Regions from separate parts of the Colwellia sp. KS18-150 genome, predicted to be linked through region 1. Evidence: predicted binding sites of a transcription regulator. Region 1 holds the regulator's gene; the other holds the start of a gene.
The links. The regulator LexA, encoded in region 1, represses DNA repair genes until DNA is damaged. The targets are predictions, from matches to a motif close to TACTGTATNNNNATACAGTA.
Positions count from the first base shown of each region.

Region 2: a site for LexA is predicted at 2,048-2,067, ahead of AC27IF_RS04965 (YebG family protein). Genes of this name have one in related genera too.

Region 1 is NZ_BAAJMC010000009.1:40,108-47,800, reverse strand. It holds gene AC27IF_RS12430 (SURF1 family protein) at 1-622, opposite strand, end outside; gene AC27IF_RS12425 (DUF2909 domain-containing protein) at 671-883, shown strand; gene AC27IF_RS12420 (cytochrome c oxidase subunit 3) at 1,032-1,916, opposite strand; gene AC27IF_RS12415 (cytochrome c oxidase assembly protein) at 1,969-2,538, opposite strand; gene ctaD (cytochrome c oxidase subunit I) at 2,541-4,142, opposite strand; gene coxB (cytochrome c oxidase subunit II) at 4,146-5,309, opposite strand; gene lexA (transcriptional repressor LexA) at 5,890-6,522, opposite strand; gene AC27IF_RS12395 (4'-phosphopantetheinyl transferase family protein) at 6,683-7,318, opposite strand; gene AC27IF_RS12390 (beta-ketoacyl synthase chain length factor) at 7,417-7,693, shown strand, end outside.
Region 2 is NZ_BAAJMC010000002.1:385,131-392,823, reverse strand. It holds gene mrcB (penicillin-binding protein 1B) at 1-1,329, shown strand, start outside; gene AC27IF_RS04970 (DUF3718 domain-containing protein) at 1,395-1,742, opposite strand; gene AC27IF_RS04965 (YebG family protein) at 2,137-2,490, shown strand; gene AC27IF_RS04960 (M48 family metallopeptidase) at 2,501-3,214, shown strand; gene thrA (bifunctional aspartate kinase/homoserine dehydrogenase I) at 3,817-6,303, shown strand; gene thrB (homoserine kinase) at 6,303-7,280, shown strand; gene thrC (threonine synthase) at 7,348-7,693, shown strand, end outside.

The sequences.
Region 1 (7,693 bases):
CATTTTTATCTAAATATACAACAAAGGGCAAGAGCTGACGGCCAATTAATGAGGAAAATTTGTCCAATTCAATTTGTTGAACTCTTAGCGGCCATTCCACCTGTGTAAACAATTGCTCTTGCAATACAACGCCTACTTCGATTAAACGGACATTACCTTTAAATGCATACTCACCATGTAGTGCATCAACTTTGGGTAATTCTTGTCTATTGATCGAACCTTGCACCCAGCCAAGGTTAATCAATACCGCATGTTCATTGACCTCGGCTACTTGATAAGCACGATAGCCTAATCGGTTTTTGTTTACTTGGTTGTCTAGAAAAAAGAGTTTTTCACCATCAAAAATCCCCTGAATAGCAATAGGAAAATCATTTATTGTCGAAGAAGAATTAGCATCGTTAGACAGAGATAGTATTTGTTCTAGCGATAGCGCACTTTGAGTATTCAGTTTTTCAATTTTTAACAGTCGTTGTTCTTTTTCTACTGCTCGTGAACTTTGCCAGAGACCAAGCTTTACTAATGCCGAAAAAACAAGCACAGTGAGTAAAAGCCAAAAGAAACTTTGTTTATTAACAAAGCTTTCTTTAGCTGTTTCATCTTTTGAAGAAATGCTACTTGGCATGAAAAAAGAGAATCCTTACAACAAGTTAATACTTAGGATATTGAATATATGCTTTTTAAAATAGTTATTGTGACACTATTATTGTTTATGGTTTACAACCTGTTCCGCGCTTTATGGATAATGAATAAAAAGCCCGAGCCTGATCAGCCACCTATGTCCAAATTCATCGGTCGCCGATTAATGTTCTCCGTCGCCATCGTAGTGCTATTATTGATAGGCCTTTTAACCGGAATAATTACCCCTAATCCACGACCTTATTAGCGCTCAGATTTCAATGACCTTTACTAATACAGCCTTTAAACTGTTCAGACTAAGATAAATCCACTAGAGCTAAGAGAAGGCACGGAGTTGACGCTAGTCAATGAGTACCTTCGATGAAGCTGTCGTGGATTTAGCAACGTATGAACGACTAAAGAATGTAGACGAATACAAATAGCAGTACCCAAACTACATCTACAAAATGCCAATACCAGCTAGCCGCCTGAAAAGCAAAATGATTATCTGGAGTAAAGTGCCCTTTCAAAACTCTAAAGAACATTACAATAAGCATGATACAACCTAGAGTTACGTGCATGCCGTGAAAGCCCGTTAACAGATAAAAAGTATTCCCGTAAATACCACTGGTTAAATACAATTGCATTTCTTCTGAGTAACCATGTGCGTATTCTTGCACTTGGAAAAACATAAAAGTAACACCTAAAACTATAGTGATCCCTAACCATGCTTTTAACTGTGGGCGATTGTTCTTCTCTAAGGCAACATGTGCAAAATGGGCTGTGATAGATGAGGTTAATAATAAAACCGTATTCAGTAGTGGTAAACCGTACCACCCCATCGCAGTGGTTTCAGTGCCATCTGGTGTTTTAATGAGTGGCCAACTTGCAGTGAACTCAGGCCATAATACAGCAGCTGTTTCTGCGTTATTTCCGGCACCATCTAACCATGGTACTGAAAATACTCTGGCATAAAAAAGCGCGCCGAAAAAGGCTGCAAAGAACATTACTTCAGAAAAAATAAACCAACTCATACCTTGTCGGAATGAACCATCCATTTGATGGCTGTACTTACCCGCCATAGATTCATCAATTACGTTAGTGAACCAACCAATAACCATATAAACTACTAAAGCGATACCTGCTAATAATAGGTAGCCGCCATATCCACCAACTTCATTCTTAAGATCAGTAACATAAGTTGCAGCCCCAAATGCAATCATAAATAAGGCTACAGCTCCAACTATGGGCCAATGGCTCTGTGCTGGTACGTAATAACTTTCATATTCTTTTGTTGTCATTTCTATTTCCTCTTTCTTATCAAGAGTTTTATAAAGCGATTAAACTTTTACGCTATGAGTCAGCCTTGCCGCTAATATCATATAAAGTATAAGATAAGGTCAGTGTGGTTATGTCTGCAGGTAAATCGCGATCCACATAAAATTGTAACCCCATTTCCACTTCTTCACCTGCCTGTAAAGGCTGTTGTGTAAAGCAGAAACATTCTATCTTTTGAAAGTAACTTGCTGCCAAACCGGGAGAAACTGATGGTACAGCTTGACCTACAATAGCTTTTCTCGATTCATTTTTTGCGTAAAAATTAACAAATTTCATTTCACCTGGATGAACTTCAATTTCGTTTATCACTGGCTTAAATTGCCAAGGAATTGCCTTAGCGTTGCGAGTAATAAACTGCACTGTGACAGTACGAGAGGTATCAATACCATCATCATTATAAGTCACAGCAACGTCATTTGTTTTTCCATTCAAACCGGTAATATCACAAAACACATCATATAAAGGCACTAAAGCAAAACCAAAGCCAAACATGGCAAATACAACCAACACTAACTTTTTAATAACTTTGGTGTTACTTTGCTTTTGCTCTGCTTGAACATCGGTTTTAGTAGTATCTTTATCCATGATTAATCAATCTTCGGCGGTGTGCTAAAGGTGTGATATGGTGCAGGGCTTGCTACGGTCCACTCTAGGCCTTCAGCACCATCCCATGGTTTAGCAGGAGCTTTTTTACCACCTTTAATACATTTGATTACTACTGCTAAGAAAATAAGCTGCGATAAACCAAAGGCAAAGCCACCAATACTGACCCACTTGTTAAAGTCTGCAAACTGCAATGCATAATCAGGGATCCGACGAGGCATACCTGCAAGACCTAAAAAGTGCATAGGGAAGAACAGTAAATTTACTGAGATTAATGAACACCAAAAATGCCACTTAGCTAAACTCTCACTGTACATATGTCCTGTCCACTTAGGTAACCAATAATAGGCTCCTGCATAGATAGAAAATAAAGAGCCCGTTACTAATACATAATGGAAGTGAGCTACTACAAAGTAAGTATCATGGTATTGGAAATCTACCGGCGTCAGTGCCAGCATCAAACCCGAGAAACCACCTATGGTAAAGAGAATCACGAAAGCGATAGAAAATAACATCGGTGTTTCAAAGGTCATAGAACCACGCCACATCGTTGCTACCCAGTTAAAGACTTTAACGCCTGTTGGTACAGCAATTAACATGGTGCAATACATGAAAAACAGTTCACCAAATAATGGCATACCTGTGGTAAACATGTGATGAGCCCAGACAATGAATGATAACAACGCTATTGAAGAAGTCGCATATACCATAGAGCTATAGCCAAATAACTTCTTACGTGCGAACGCCGGTATGATAGTTGAAACGATACCAAATGCAGGCAAGATCATGATGTAAACTTCCGGATGACCAAAGAACCAGAAAATATGCTGGAACATTACTGGGTCACCGCCACCTGCGGCATCAAAAAAGCTGGTACCAAAATAGGTATCGGTAAGTAACATAGTCACTACCCCTGCGAGCACGGGCATTACCGCGATTAACAGATAAGCAGTAATAAAGAATGTCCATACAAATAACGGCATTTTCATATATGTCATGCCAGGTGCACGTAAATTCATGATGGTAACAACTATATTAATTGCCCCCATGATTGAAGATATACCCATGATATGAACAGCGAAAACAAAAAATGCCGTACTACCATTTGAATATGTGGTAGATAATGGAGCGTAGAATGTCCAACCAAAGTTTGGTGCGCCGCTTTCCATAAAGAATGAACCAATCAAAATAGCGAAAGCAAATGGTAAAATCCAAAAGCTCCAGTTATTCATTCTTGGTAATGCCATATCTGGAGCACCAATCATCATAGGCAACATCCAGTTAGCAAAACCGGTAAAAGCAGGCATTATGGCGCCAAACACCATAATTAAGCCATGAGTGGTAGTTAACTGATTAAAAAAATCAGGTTCAACAAGCTGCAAACCGGGCTGAAATAATTCAGCACGTATTACCATGGCTAGTGCACCACCAGTTAAAAACATGATAAACGAAAACCATAAATACAAAGTACCGATATCTTTATGATTGGTCGTATACAACCAACGCTTTATTCCCGTCATTTTATGATCATGAGAATCGCCATGATGTTCATCCGCTAGCGATTCATTAATTGTTTCTGTAGTCATTTTTTACTCCCCGCTAGCCGCATTAACATCTGAACTTTGCACCAAATCACCAGTATTATTGCCCCAAGCATTACGCTCATAAGTAACAACTGCGGCAACTTCAGCTAAACTCAATTGCTTGCCAAATGGAGGCATCATACCCTTACCATTTTGTACGATTTTGATGTGATCAATAATAGAGCCCTCTGTTGCAACAAGACTTCCTTTTAATGCTGGGAATGTTGGCGGTAAACCTAAACCAGTAGGTTGATGACATGATGCACAATGAGCAATATAAGTTGATTCACCCAATTGCATTAATTCATCTTCAGACATGGAAGCACTTAATGATGCTTTTTCTGCTTCTTTTGCCTGTGCTACTAAAGCCTTTTGCTCATCAAGCCATAACGCGTAATCCTGTTCTGACTTAACTTCGACTACAACCGGCATATAGCCATGATCTTTACCACATAGCTCCGCACATTGTCCACGATATACGCCAGGTACATCTACTTTAGTCCACGCTTCATTAATAAAACCAGGGTTAGCATCTTGCTTAACTGCAAACGCTGGAACCCACCAAGAATGAATTACATCATCAGAAGTAATAAGAAAACGAACTTTTTTATTAGCTGGTATAACGAGAGGCTTATCTACTTCAAGTAGATAATTGACATTTTTGCTTGCGCCAGTACCGTCAAAAGTACCATTTTGATTTTCGTATTCTTCTCTTGGAGTAGAAAGAACCGAGTAATACTCAATGTCCTGATCAAAATATTTGTAATGCCATTTCCATTGAGAACCGGTTACTTGAATGGTGACTTCAGAATTGTCATTGTTTTCCATGGCAATCAAAGTGTGTGTTGCCGGAACGGCCATAGCAATGAGAATAAGGATAGGTATTGCTGTCCACAGTATTTCTACTAAGGTACTTTCATGGAAATCAGCAGCTTTTACGCCTTTTGATTTTCGATGAAAAGCCATGGACCAAAACATAGCGCCGAAGACAATAACACCAATAACAGTACATATATAAAGAGCAAACATATGTAAGTCATATACTTCTTCACTAATTGCTGTTACCCCCTTGGTCAGATTTAACTGTGAATCTGCCCAAGCTGTACAGGAAAGCAGACTACTAACAAACAGCCCCCCCCCCAACAACCAACGTTGGATACTTCTACTCACTCAACCTCTCCTCTATCAATACCAATTCAACGTGAAGAGTAGTTCAGGACTTTTCATCGCTTAGAATAGGATATAAAAAAATAGAAAACAGAAACACAGTCATGTACATCACAACTCATTCAACTGATTATCTGTTAATTTTGTTATTATATTTTTAGTAAATTAACTGACGTTGAGTAGCACTCTCCCATCAGAGAAAGTTTAGATATGAAACTCAGTTATCGAATAGCGCACTAACGTCTTATTATTTTTGTACAGTTATTTTTTGTTCGATTACTGTTCTAGAATCACTCAAAATTTGATCTAGGTCAAACAATATTTTAGCTATATAAAAATAAACACTAACAATTTCAATAGAGTAAGAGCTCTAAGTTGAGCTATAGCCTTGTGTACATGGGCTGTATGAATTTTAACTATAATTTGGATGAATATTATTCATTATGACTTAAGTACTTGGACATGCTCATTTAATGACCAGATTATTTTTGATAGGAATTGAATAATTGAGGAGGTTTTAAAGGTAAGTTGAGCTCACAATGCAGCTCAACCATTTACCCATTTTTACAAAGGTTGGTATTAATTACATCCAACTGCCACTGCGAATAATGCCAACAGCAATACCTTCGATATTAAATTCTTGAGAGCTTAAATCAACTTTAATGGGTGAAAACTCTTCATTTTCTGCATGTAAATAAACGACATTTCCTTCTCGCTTAAAGCGCTTCACTGTCACATCGTTTTCAACACGAGCCACAATGACCTGACCGTTTTGTACATCCGTCGTTTGATGTACCGCAAGTAAATCACCATCTAAAATACCAATGTCTTTCATACTTTCGCCATTAACACGTAATAAGTAATCTGCTGGTGGATGAAACAGATTACCATCCATTTGATAATGATCTTCAACATGTTCTTCTGCCAAAATAGGTTCGCCAGCAGCGACACGGCCAATTAATGGCAAACCTTCTTCTTGGGTGAACTGTTCTGCTAAGCGTATACCTCGAGAGGTGCCAGGTAACATTTCAATGTAACCCTTTTTAGCCAGTGCCTTTAAATGCTCTTCTGCAGCATTGGCTGATTTAAAACCAAAAAACTCTGCAATTTCTGCACGTGTTGGTGGCATTCCAGTGTCATTAATTGCTTCTTTGATCAGATCAAATATCTGTTGTTGACGATTTGTTAAAGGCTTTAATTCATTTATAGCTGACATAAGCTTTTCCTTTCTAGGCAAAGTCCTGTATTTATTTACACTGTTAGTATATACAGTTTAGATTCAGGTGCAAGGTTTTACTAATTTACCTTTGCCTCAACTTAACTAAATAAAGTACTGGACATTATTTAGACTTAATAACTAACCTAAACACTAAAAGCTAGATTGAGTTTTCATTTTTATTTCTTGCAATGGTTACTGCGTAATCATCACCTATTTCACTATGAAGAGAGTGTTTTCGCTGCAGTTCTATAGAAGGTATCGACATTAATGTAAATATTGAAGTATTCATCAATTTTGTAACCGCTTCTTTTTCTGTCCATAATTGATAAAAACACTCCATAGGTTTTTCCGCGGCATTTATCATTTTTTGATCTGTCGCACTAAAAAACGCTTCAATTAATGGTTTAATTTTTCTCTCCGCTAATATTTCAATATCAATACCTACATTCTCATTTAGCTCACAAAAACTAAAGGCGACAAATTGGCCACTATGGCTTAATGAAAGTTTTTTCTTGAGGGTCTTTTGTAAGAATATTCCAGCGGTATTTAATTCAGCACAGTACTTTACGGTCATATTGCTGGCTTGTTCAATACTTAATCCCGCCACCTTTTTAACAATAAAGCGACTAAAAATATATTCAGCTTTCTTACGCTTTCGCTTCCCTAGCACGATTAACTCTTCGGCACTTAAATAGCCGACACATGAATCTTCACAACCCTTTATGTTCAATAATTCGGCCACATAAAAATCACGATTCAGGGCTGAAAATGTATGTAAATGATAGTTCATCATAATAAAAACTGAGTTTGTAGAACAAATGCCACTTTGATAAAATAATTGTTACTAAAATAAGAAGCTAGATCATAGCGTAAAAGCTACAAAAACTAATAATGAAAGCTTATATAAACAATTTTAAAGTCTGGCTGCAAGGAATTGACAACGAGAGTGAACTCTCGTTGTGGGCGAAAGGTGATTTAAACCTTCCTGAGGAATTTACCCCGCCTAAACCACAATTTTATCCTAAGGCACAATTAAGAAGACTGAGCCCTTTTAGCAAAGTTGCCCTGCACTGCTTGGATATTCCTAGCGTTTTTTCTCTAAATTTACCGTTAATATTTGCTTCCCAGCATGGTGACCTAGCTAAAACAGTCAAACTAATTAAAAGTG
Region 2 (7,693 bases), on a different contig from region 1:
CGACGCGATTTGATTCTCCGTTTAATGTTTGAGCAAAACTTATTATCTGTGCATGAGTTTGAACAAGCGGTAACTATGCCATTAACTGTTCGAGAGCAGCGTCGATTTAAAAGCCAAAATTATCCAGCTTATTTACAACTGGTCAAAAGTGAGCTCAATAAGCAGATATCTAGTCGTCAGCAAAAATCAGGTATTAAAGTTTTTACTGGCTTCTCTCATGTCAGTCAGCAGTTACTAGAGCAAACCGTAGCATCAAGACTTTCTGTGCTAGAAAAGCAACAAAAACAAAAAGATTTACAAGCGGCAATGATAGTGACAGATATCGCTAGTGCTGAAGTGCGTGCCATAGTAGCAGATAAACAAAGTGGTTATGCTGGCTTCAACCGAGCCTTACATGTCAATAGACCGATTGGATCGCTGATTAAGCCTATTATTTACATCGCAGCACTAGAGCGATATGAGCAATTTAATTTGGCGACTGTATTAGACGATAAGCCGATAACCCTAAGTAGCGAAAAAGGTCAAAAATGGCAACCTCAAAATTATGATGGTGAATATAGAGGACAAGTGCCATTGATTGATGGCTTAGTTAACTCTTTAAATATTCCGACGGTTAATTTAGGAATGAAGTTAGGATTAGATAATATTGCTAATGCTATGTATTCGTTAGGTTATCGCAAAGAGTTAGTCACTCGGCCATCAATGCTACTAGGGGCGATTGACATGTCTCCTTGGCAAATTAATCAAATGTATTTACCGTTGGCTAAACAAGGCAGTGCAATGTCAGCACATGCTATTAATCTGATCGTCGGAGAAAGCGGTGCTACTGTTTGGGAGTTTGAAGAAAAACCAGCGCAAATATTATCTACCAATGCAGCATATTTACTTGACTTTGCGTTAACAGAAGTGGCGAAAACAGGCACGGCAAGATCGTTATCATGGCGAGTAAAAGGAGCTGAGTTAGCGGGCAAAACCGGTACCAGTAATGATTTACGCGACAGTTGGTTTATTGGTTATGATGACACGCATTTAGTTACTACATGGTTAGGCAATGACAACAATACCCCGACAGGGTTAACGGGTAGTAGTGGCGCTTTGGTGCTTTTCGCAGATTATATGAAAAAGCAAGGAGTGACAAACCTAGTTCACAGTAAACCCGATGCAGTTGTTTTGACTGTGTTTGAGCAACAAACAGGCAACGCAGTTACCAGTGATTGTCAAAATACTAAAAGTTATCCCGCTATTTCTTTAGGTATTCGAAAAACTGAAAATTGCTTAAAAACGAATAAAGATGAACGCAATTGGTTTGAAAAACTATTCGGTGATTAGTAAACTGAGCACCTACTTCTAATGTAGAGTGCTCTTGTTTAATAACACATTGTTATTCCTCAAAACTATTCGGTGAATGTGACACTAAGTTTCTCTGCCGCCGCAGTATCAATAATACTAACATTACCTATGCTTCGTTGTAATTTTGCTGCAGTTTTGTCTGCGCCATGGTTCTCAGCAAAACTAATAATATCATCGCCATTACACATTACATTTAAGGCAACATTCCTATCTGATAAACGATAGGCGTCGATAGAGTTTTTTAGTCTAATTGGCGTGTTACTCGCAGCAGCTTTACACATTTTTACCAAGGCTTTTTCTAAGGTAGGGTCCATGGCTTGGCTAGGTAAACTAAAAGCTAATACAGGAACGGCTGTAGCAAGTGCGATAAGGGTTGTTTTTAATGTTCTCATGATATTCTCCATAATAATATTGGTCAACGTGTAACTAAAGTGCAACACGCCATATAATAGTGGAGTATTTTGGATAAAAAGTTGTTAACACTTTGCTTGTGGATGTAAGTAAAAGTCCTGCTATTTTGTCCTTAAAACTGTTAAGTTATTGATTGTTTATTTAATATGCAAAAAATAATTGTGCAGTTGTTTCAAAACTTTTACATTTGTAAATAAATGGACATACGAAATCTTTTGTAGGTGCAATTTAACGTGAGATAAAAAGCAACGAATATTGCCTGAATATAGAATTAACTTAAAATTAACACTGTTATTATATACAGTTTGCGGTAGTTCGTGATAAGCTCATAAAACTAATTTAAACCTTTTCTTTTAACATGACTAAGGAATAACAATGGCAGTTGAAAGTAGATTTGTCGTCATTAGACACGGGGTGGAGGCAAAAACATTTATGGATAAGAAGTCAGCAGATGAATACGATAAAATGTTGGATATGGCTGATAATTTGGCTGAAGTCTTTGCGCAATCACCCGTTGAATTAAGCGATGCTGTAAATGAAGAGCTGAGTATTTATTTAGCACAACATAGAGAAGAAGTGCTTGTGGCTTTACTTGCAAAAAAAGTCGCTAAAAATACCGCCAAAAAGCCTGCATTAGCAGAGCCGGTAGCCGAAGAAGTAAAGCCGGCTGTGGCAGCCAAACCAAAAAAGAAAGCAGCAGCAAAACCGAAGCTTAGTGAGGCTAGCTAAACGTAAAGCTATGGTTGAATTTCAAATTATTCGCAGTGATCGTCGCAAAACACTTTCACTAGAGGTTAGGCATGGAAAAATCGTGGTTCGTGCTCCTCACTTTGTGGATAATAAAACCATTAATACTTTAGTAAACGAAAAGTCTGCCTGGCTGAAAGCAAAAGTTATTGAGCAATCACAGAAACAAGCTGAATCTTGTTGCTTTTCACAAGGTAGCCAGTTGTATATTTTAGGGCAACTGGTCAGCTTGAAAATTAGTTTTGGCATCAAATCTGAAACTCACTTTCATCAAGAAGCGGCAGAATTTCACATAGTCTTTGCAAGACGCTATGAAGCGAAATTAACTGATCAAACTAAACTTCAAATCGCTGTCAAAAAGCAGTTAGAAGCTTACTTTAAACAACTAGCACAAACTATTATCCCCGAAAAAGTTAGCCATTACAGTGAAGTAACACAGCTTCAGTCCACGAGTATCAAAATTCGCCAATATCGCGCTAGATGGGGAAGTTGTAATAGTAGGGGAGAGCTTAGTTTCAACTATTTAATGATGATGTTACCTGACGATGTCATCAATTATATTGTTGTCCATGAGCTGTGCCATTTACGATTTTTAAACCACTCAACGGATTTTTGGCAGTTAGTTGCTAAATATTTTCCAGATTATAAACAAGCTAAGCTTTGGTTGAGAAATCATCAGTCTAAATTAAGTTGGCAACTCCCTTAATCAATTCCTCTGTAACGCGTACAAATCCTTACAGTCAGTTAACTATTCATTGCAGATGCCTAGCACCCATTACCTTATTATGCTTATGTCCAAAAACATAGTGGCATGAAATTAGCTTATTTCTCTGTTTATCAATGCTTTGAAGTAAAAAGCACAATTAATTGACTCTCACTTGTTTGAATTAACATAAATAGGAATAGTGATGAAACTTAATACGCATAGCTTAAGCATGGCCTTTATATATATGTCGTCAGCGACACTTTCTCTTACCAGTTTGTATTTTTTGCTAGGTAATTAATTGCCATATTAATGTTATTTTTTATTTAAAAGGTACGTTTTTTAATAACTATTAATCTTACTTATATAGTTATTCATAACCTATAACTTTTTAGTCTGAGTTGAGAGTGCCAATTAAGGTTGACACAAAGTGGCAATTCAGGCATTTTATCAATCATGAATATTACTACTAGCCAAACCATTATTATTACCACCACCCGAATTGGGATGGCGGTCGCTGGCTAACGTGTAAAAAATAACAATTTTATCGAAGCCCGTGACCTGAAAAGGTTACGGGTTTTTTGTTTTTATTAAAGGAAAAAATAATGCGTGTACTTAAATTTGGTGGCTCATCCCTAGCTTCTGCTGAGCGCTTTCGTCAAGTTGCTGATATTATAAAAGATAAAAGCCAGTCTTCTGATGTGGCGGTTGTTGTTTCAGCTCCGCAGGGTGTCACTAATCACCTAGTAGCTATGGCGGAGAATATTACCGATGAAGCCAAGCTAATTACAGATTTAGGTCATTTTAAGCGCGCAATAACCACTATTATTGACGATTTATCAGCAAGTCTTGAAAGCTTTAATTCTCAACATTGCGAACAAGCGTTGACTAATTATGAGCATCAGTTACAGCGTTTTATGCAAGGGGCGACAATGTTAACTTATTGTCCTGATCATATTCGCGCACGTGTTATCAGTACTGGAGAGCGCTTAAGCGTTGCTATCTTAGACTCAGTGCTACAATCTTCAGGTTTGCAAGTTTCGTTATTATCACCAGAGAAGTTTCTCTATACCAATGACTCATCATTAAATGCAGTAGCTGACTTGGTACTCTCTAAAGAGAAGTTTTCTGCGGAATACGAAAAACTAAATACCATTTCATTAATGCCAGGTTTTATCGGTATTCATGTCGATATTGATGATCAGCAAGGTCAAATCACGACATTAGGTCGCAATGGCTCAGATTATTCTGCAGCAGTTCTAGCCGTTTGTATGCAAGCGGAGTGCTGCGAAATATGGACGGATGTTGATGGCGTATATAATGCCGACCCTCGAATGATCAAAGAAGCTAAATTATTAGATTATTTGTCTTACCAAGAAGCGATGGAGTTATCATATTTTGGTGCTAGTGTATTACACCCGAAAACAATCGGACCTATCGCGCAATATCATATTCCTTGCTTAATCAAAAATACCAGTAATCCAGCAGCGCCGGGTACATTAATTTCTAACGAAAATGATCAACAAAAACGTGTTAAAGCCATATCAAACCTTGATGATTTAACCATGGTCAATGTATCAGGTCCAGGTATGAAAGGTATGGTTGGCATGGCGAGTCGAGTGTTTGCTACCATGAGCCGTGAAAATATTTCATTAGTCTTAATTAGCCAATCATCAAGTGAATACTGTATCAGTTTTTGTATCCACTCAAGTGATGCTCAATTAGCTGAGCAAAGTCTAAAAGAAGAGTTTGAATTAGAGCTGCTTAATGGTTTACTCGAGCCTGTTGCTTTAAAAGGTGAGCTTTCTATCGTTTCTCTGGTTGGTGATGGTATGCATCACCAACGGGGTGTAGCAGCAAAATTCTTTAGTTCATTAGAGCAGGCAAGAGTGAATGTTGTCGCAATAGCTCAAGACTCATCAGAGCGTAGTATTTCTGTGGTGATTGAACAACGAAAATGTACCGATGCTATGAAAGTTAGCCATCAAAACTTCTTCTCACATAAACCGACTATCGATGTGTTCTTGGTTGGCTGTGGTGTTGTTGGTAGCGAACTAATTGCACAAATATCACGCCAACAAAGCAGCCTAAAAGAGCAGAATATTGCTTTGAAAGTTTATGGTATCGCCAACTCTAAAGGTATGGTGTTTGATCAAGAAGGTATTGATTTAGAAAATTGGCAAGAAGTCATGAAGCAAGGCTTAGCTGATGGTAACGCCTTGGAAGTGAATGCGGAAAACTTAAAGCAATTTGTTCGTGATAATCATCTAATTAATCCTGTACTTGTTGACTCGACTTCCAATGAAGCCCTAGCAATGAGCTATATCGATTATTTAGCTGAAGGCTTTCATGTGGTAACACCAAATAAAAAAGCCAATACTGATTCTTGGCAATATTACCAAGAACTACGCAGTACCGCACAAAAAACGAATCGTCGATTCCTATATGAAACGACAGTAGGGGCAGGCTTACCTGTTATTGATACACTACAAAGTTTGATTAAAGCGGGTGATGAATTACAACGCTTTGAAGGGGTACTTTCAGGGTCTTTATCTTATATATTTGGTAAGTTAGATGAAGGTATGTCTTTATCTGAAGCGACGGCTATTGCTAAAGAAAATGGTTTTACTGAGCCAGATCCGCGTGACGATTTAAGTGGTATGGATGTGGCACGTAAATTACTCATTATGGCACGTGAATCAGGCATGCAGCTTGAGCTATCTGATATCAATATCGAGTCGGTTTTACCTGATGACTTTGATGATAGCGGTGATGTTAATGAATTTATGGAAAACCTTAAGTCTCTTGATGTACAAGTTAGTGAACGTAGCGAAGCTGCAAAAGCTGAGGGTAAAGTTTTACGATATATTGGTAATATTGTTGATGGAAAGTGCCAAGTCTCTATTGAAGCAGTAAATTCCAGCCATCCACTGTATAGCATAAAAGATGGTGAGAATGCGTTAGCTATACATAGTCGTTATTATCAACCATTACCATTTGTTTTACGTGGCTATGGTGCTGGTGCTGCCGTTACGGCTGCTGGAGTTTTTGGTGATGTATTAAGAACACTTGCTTGGGAGCAGCAGCTCTAATGACTCATGAAGTGAATACTCAGCAAAGTGTTTCCGTTTTTGCTCCTGCCTCAATAGGCAATGTTAGTGTTGGTTTTGATGTTTTAGGTCTAGCAGTTAAACCTGTAGATGGCACCTTACTTGGTGATGTGGTTAGTGTAGAGCCGGCCTTAAAAGATGATTTAGTTGTCGTTGGCGCATTTGCAGACAAGCTACCTAAAGATAAAGAAGACAATATCGTTTGGTCTTGTTTACAGCTTTTTAATCAGGCTCTTAATGATAATGACCAAACACCTGTTCATGTATTGATGACTTTAGACAAAAAGATGCCAGTAGGTAGTGGTCTAGGCTCTAGTGCATGTTCAGTGGTTGCTGCGCTAGCAGGTTTAAATGCTTATTATGCAAAGTATCAAGACTTTAGTTTTGATGAAAAAACGTTGTTAAAAATGACCGGCCAAATGGAAGCACAAATTAGTGGCAGTTTACACTATGATAATGTTGCGCCTTGTTATTTAGGTGGTCTGCAATTGATGGTGCCTGATGCAGAAGTTATTAGTCGTGTTTTACCCGGCTTTAATGATTGTTATTATGTAATGGCTTACCCTGGTATTGAAGTGTCTACTAAAGCTGCTCGTGATGTTTTGCCAACCAGTTATAGTCGTGCTGATGTGATAAGCTATGGTCAAAATTTAGCAACTTTTGTTGATGCTTGCCACAGGCAAGATAAAGCACAAGCGTTTTCAGTGCTAACGGATGTAGTGGCTGAGCCATATAGAACAAATTTATTACCTAAATACCAGCAAGCTCATGACTTTTTAATTGCTGAAGGTGCTCATGCTGTGGGGATTTCAGGATCAGGACCAACGTTGTTTTGTATTTGTGATAATGAACAACAAGCGCAAAGCTTTGCCATATGGTTGCAAGAAAATTATTTACAAACAGCGCTCGGTTTCGTGCATGTATGCCAAGTAGACGAAACAGGCGCAATCGAAATATAACTAATTAACTAAAGTAGCTGAGGTTAAACCCTTAGCTATGATAAAAAAATTTAATCAGGAACAGACAGTGAAATTTTATAATTTAAAAGAAAATGATCAGCAAGTCAGTTTTGCTGAAGCGGTTAAGCAAGGTTTAGGTAAAAACCAGGGCTTGTTCTTCCCAAAAACTATGCCGAAATTTGGCAATATTGAAGAGTTATTAGCTTTACCGTTAGTGGAGCGAAGCGTAAAGATTTTAACTCCTTTTGTTGAAGACGATTTAAACGAGCAAGAATTAACTGAAATCGTTACAGATGCTTTTAATTTTCCCGCCGTATTACAACCTATTAGTAACGACCGTGCTATTTTGGAATTATTCCATGGACCAACTTTAGCTTTTAAAGATTTTGGCGCACGCTTTATGGCAAAATGTT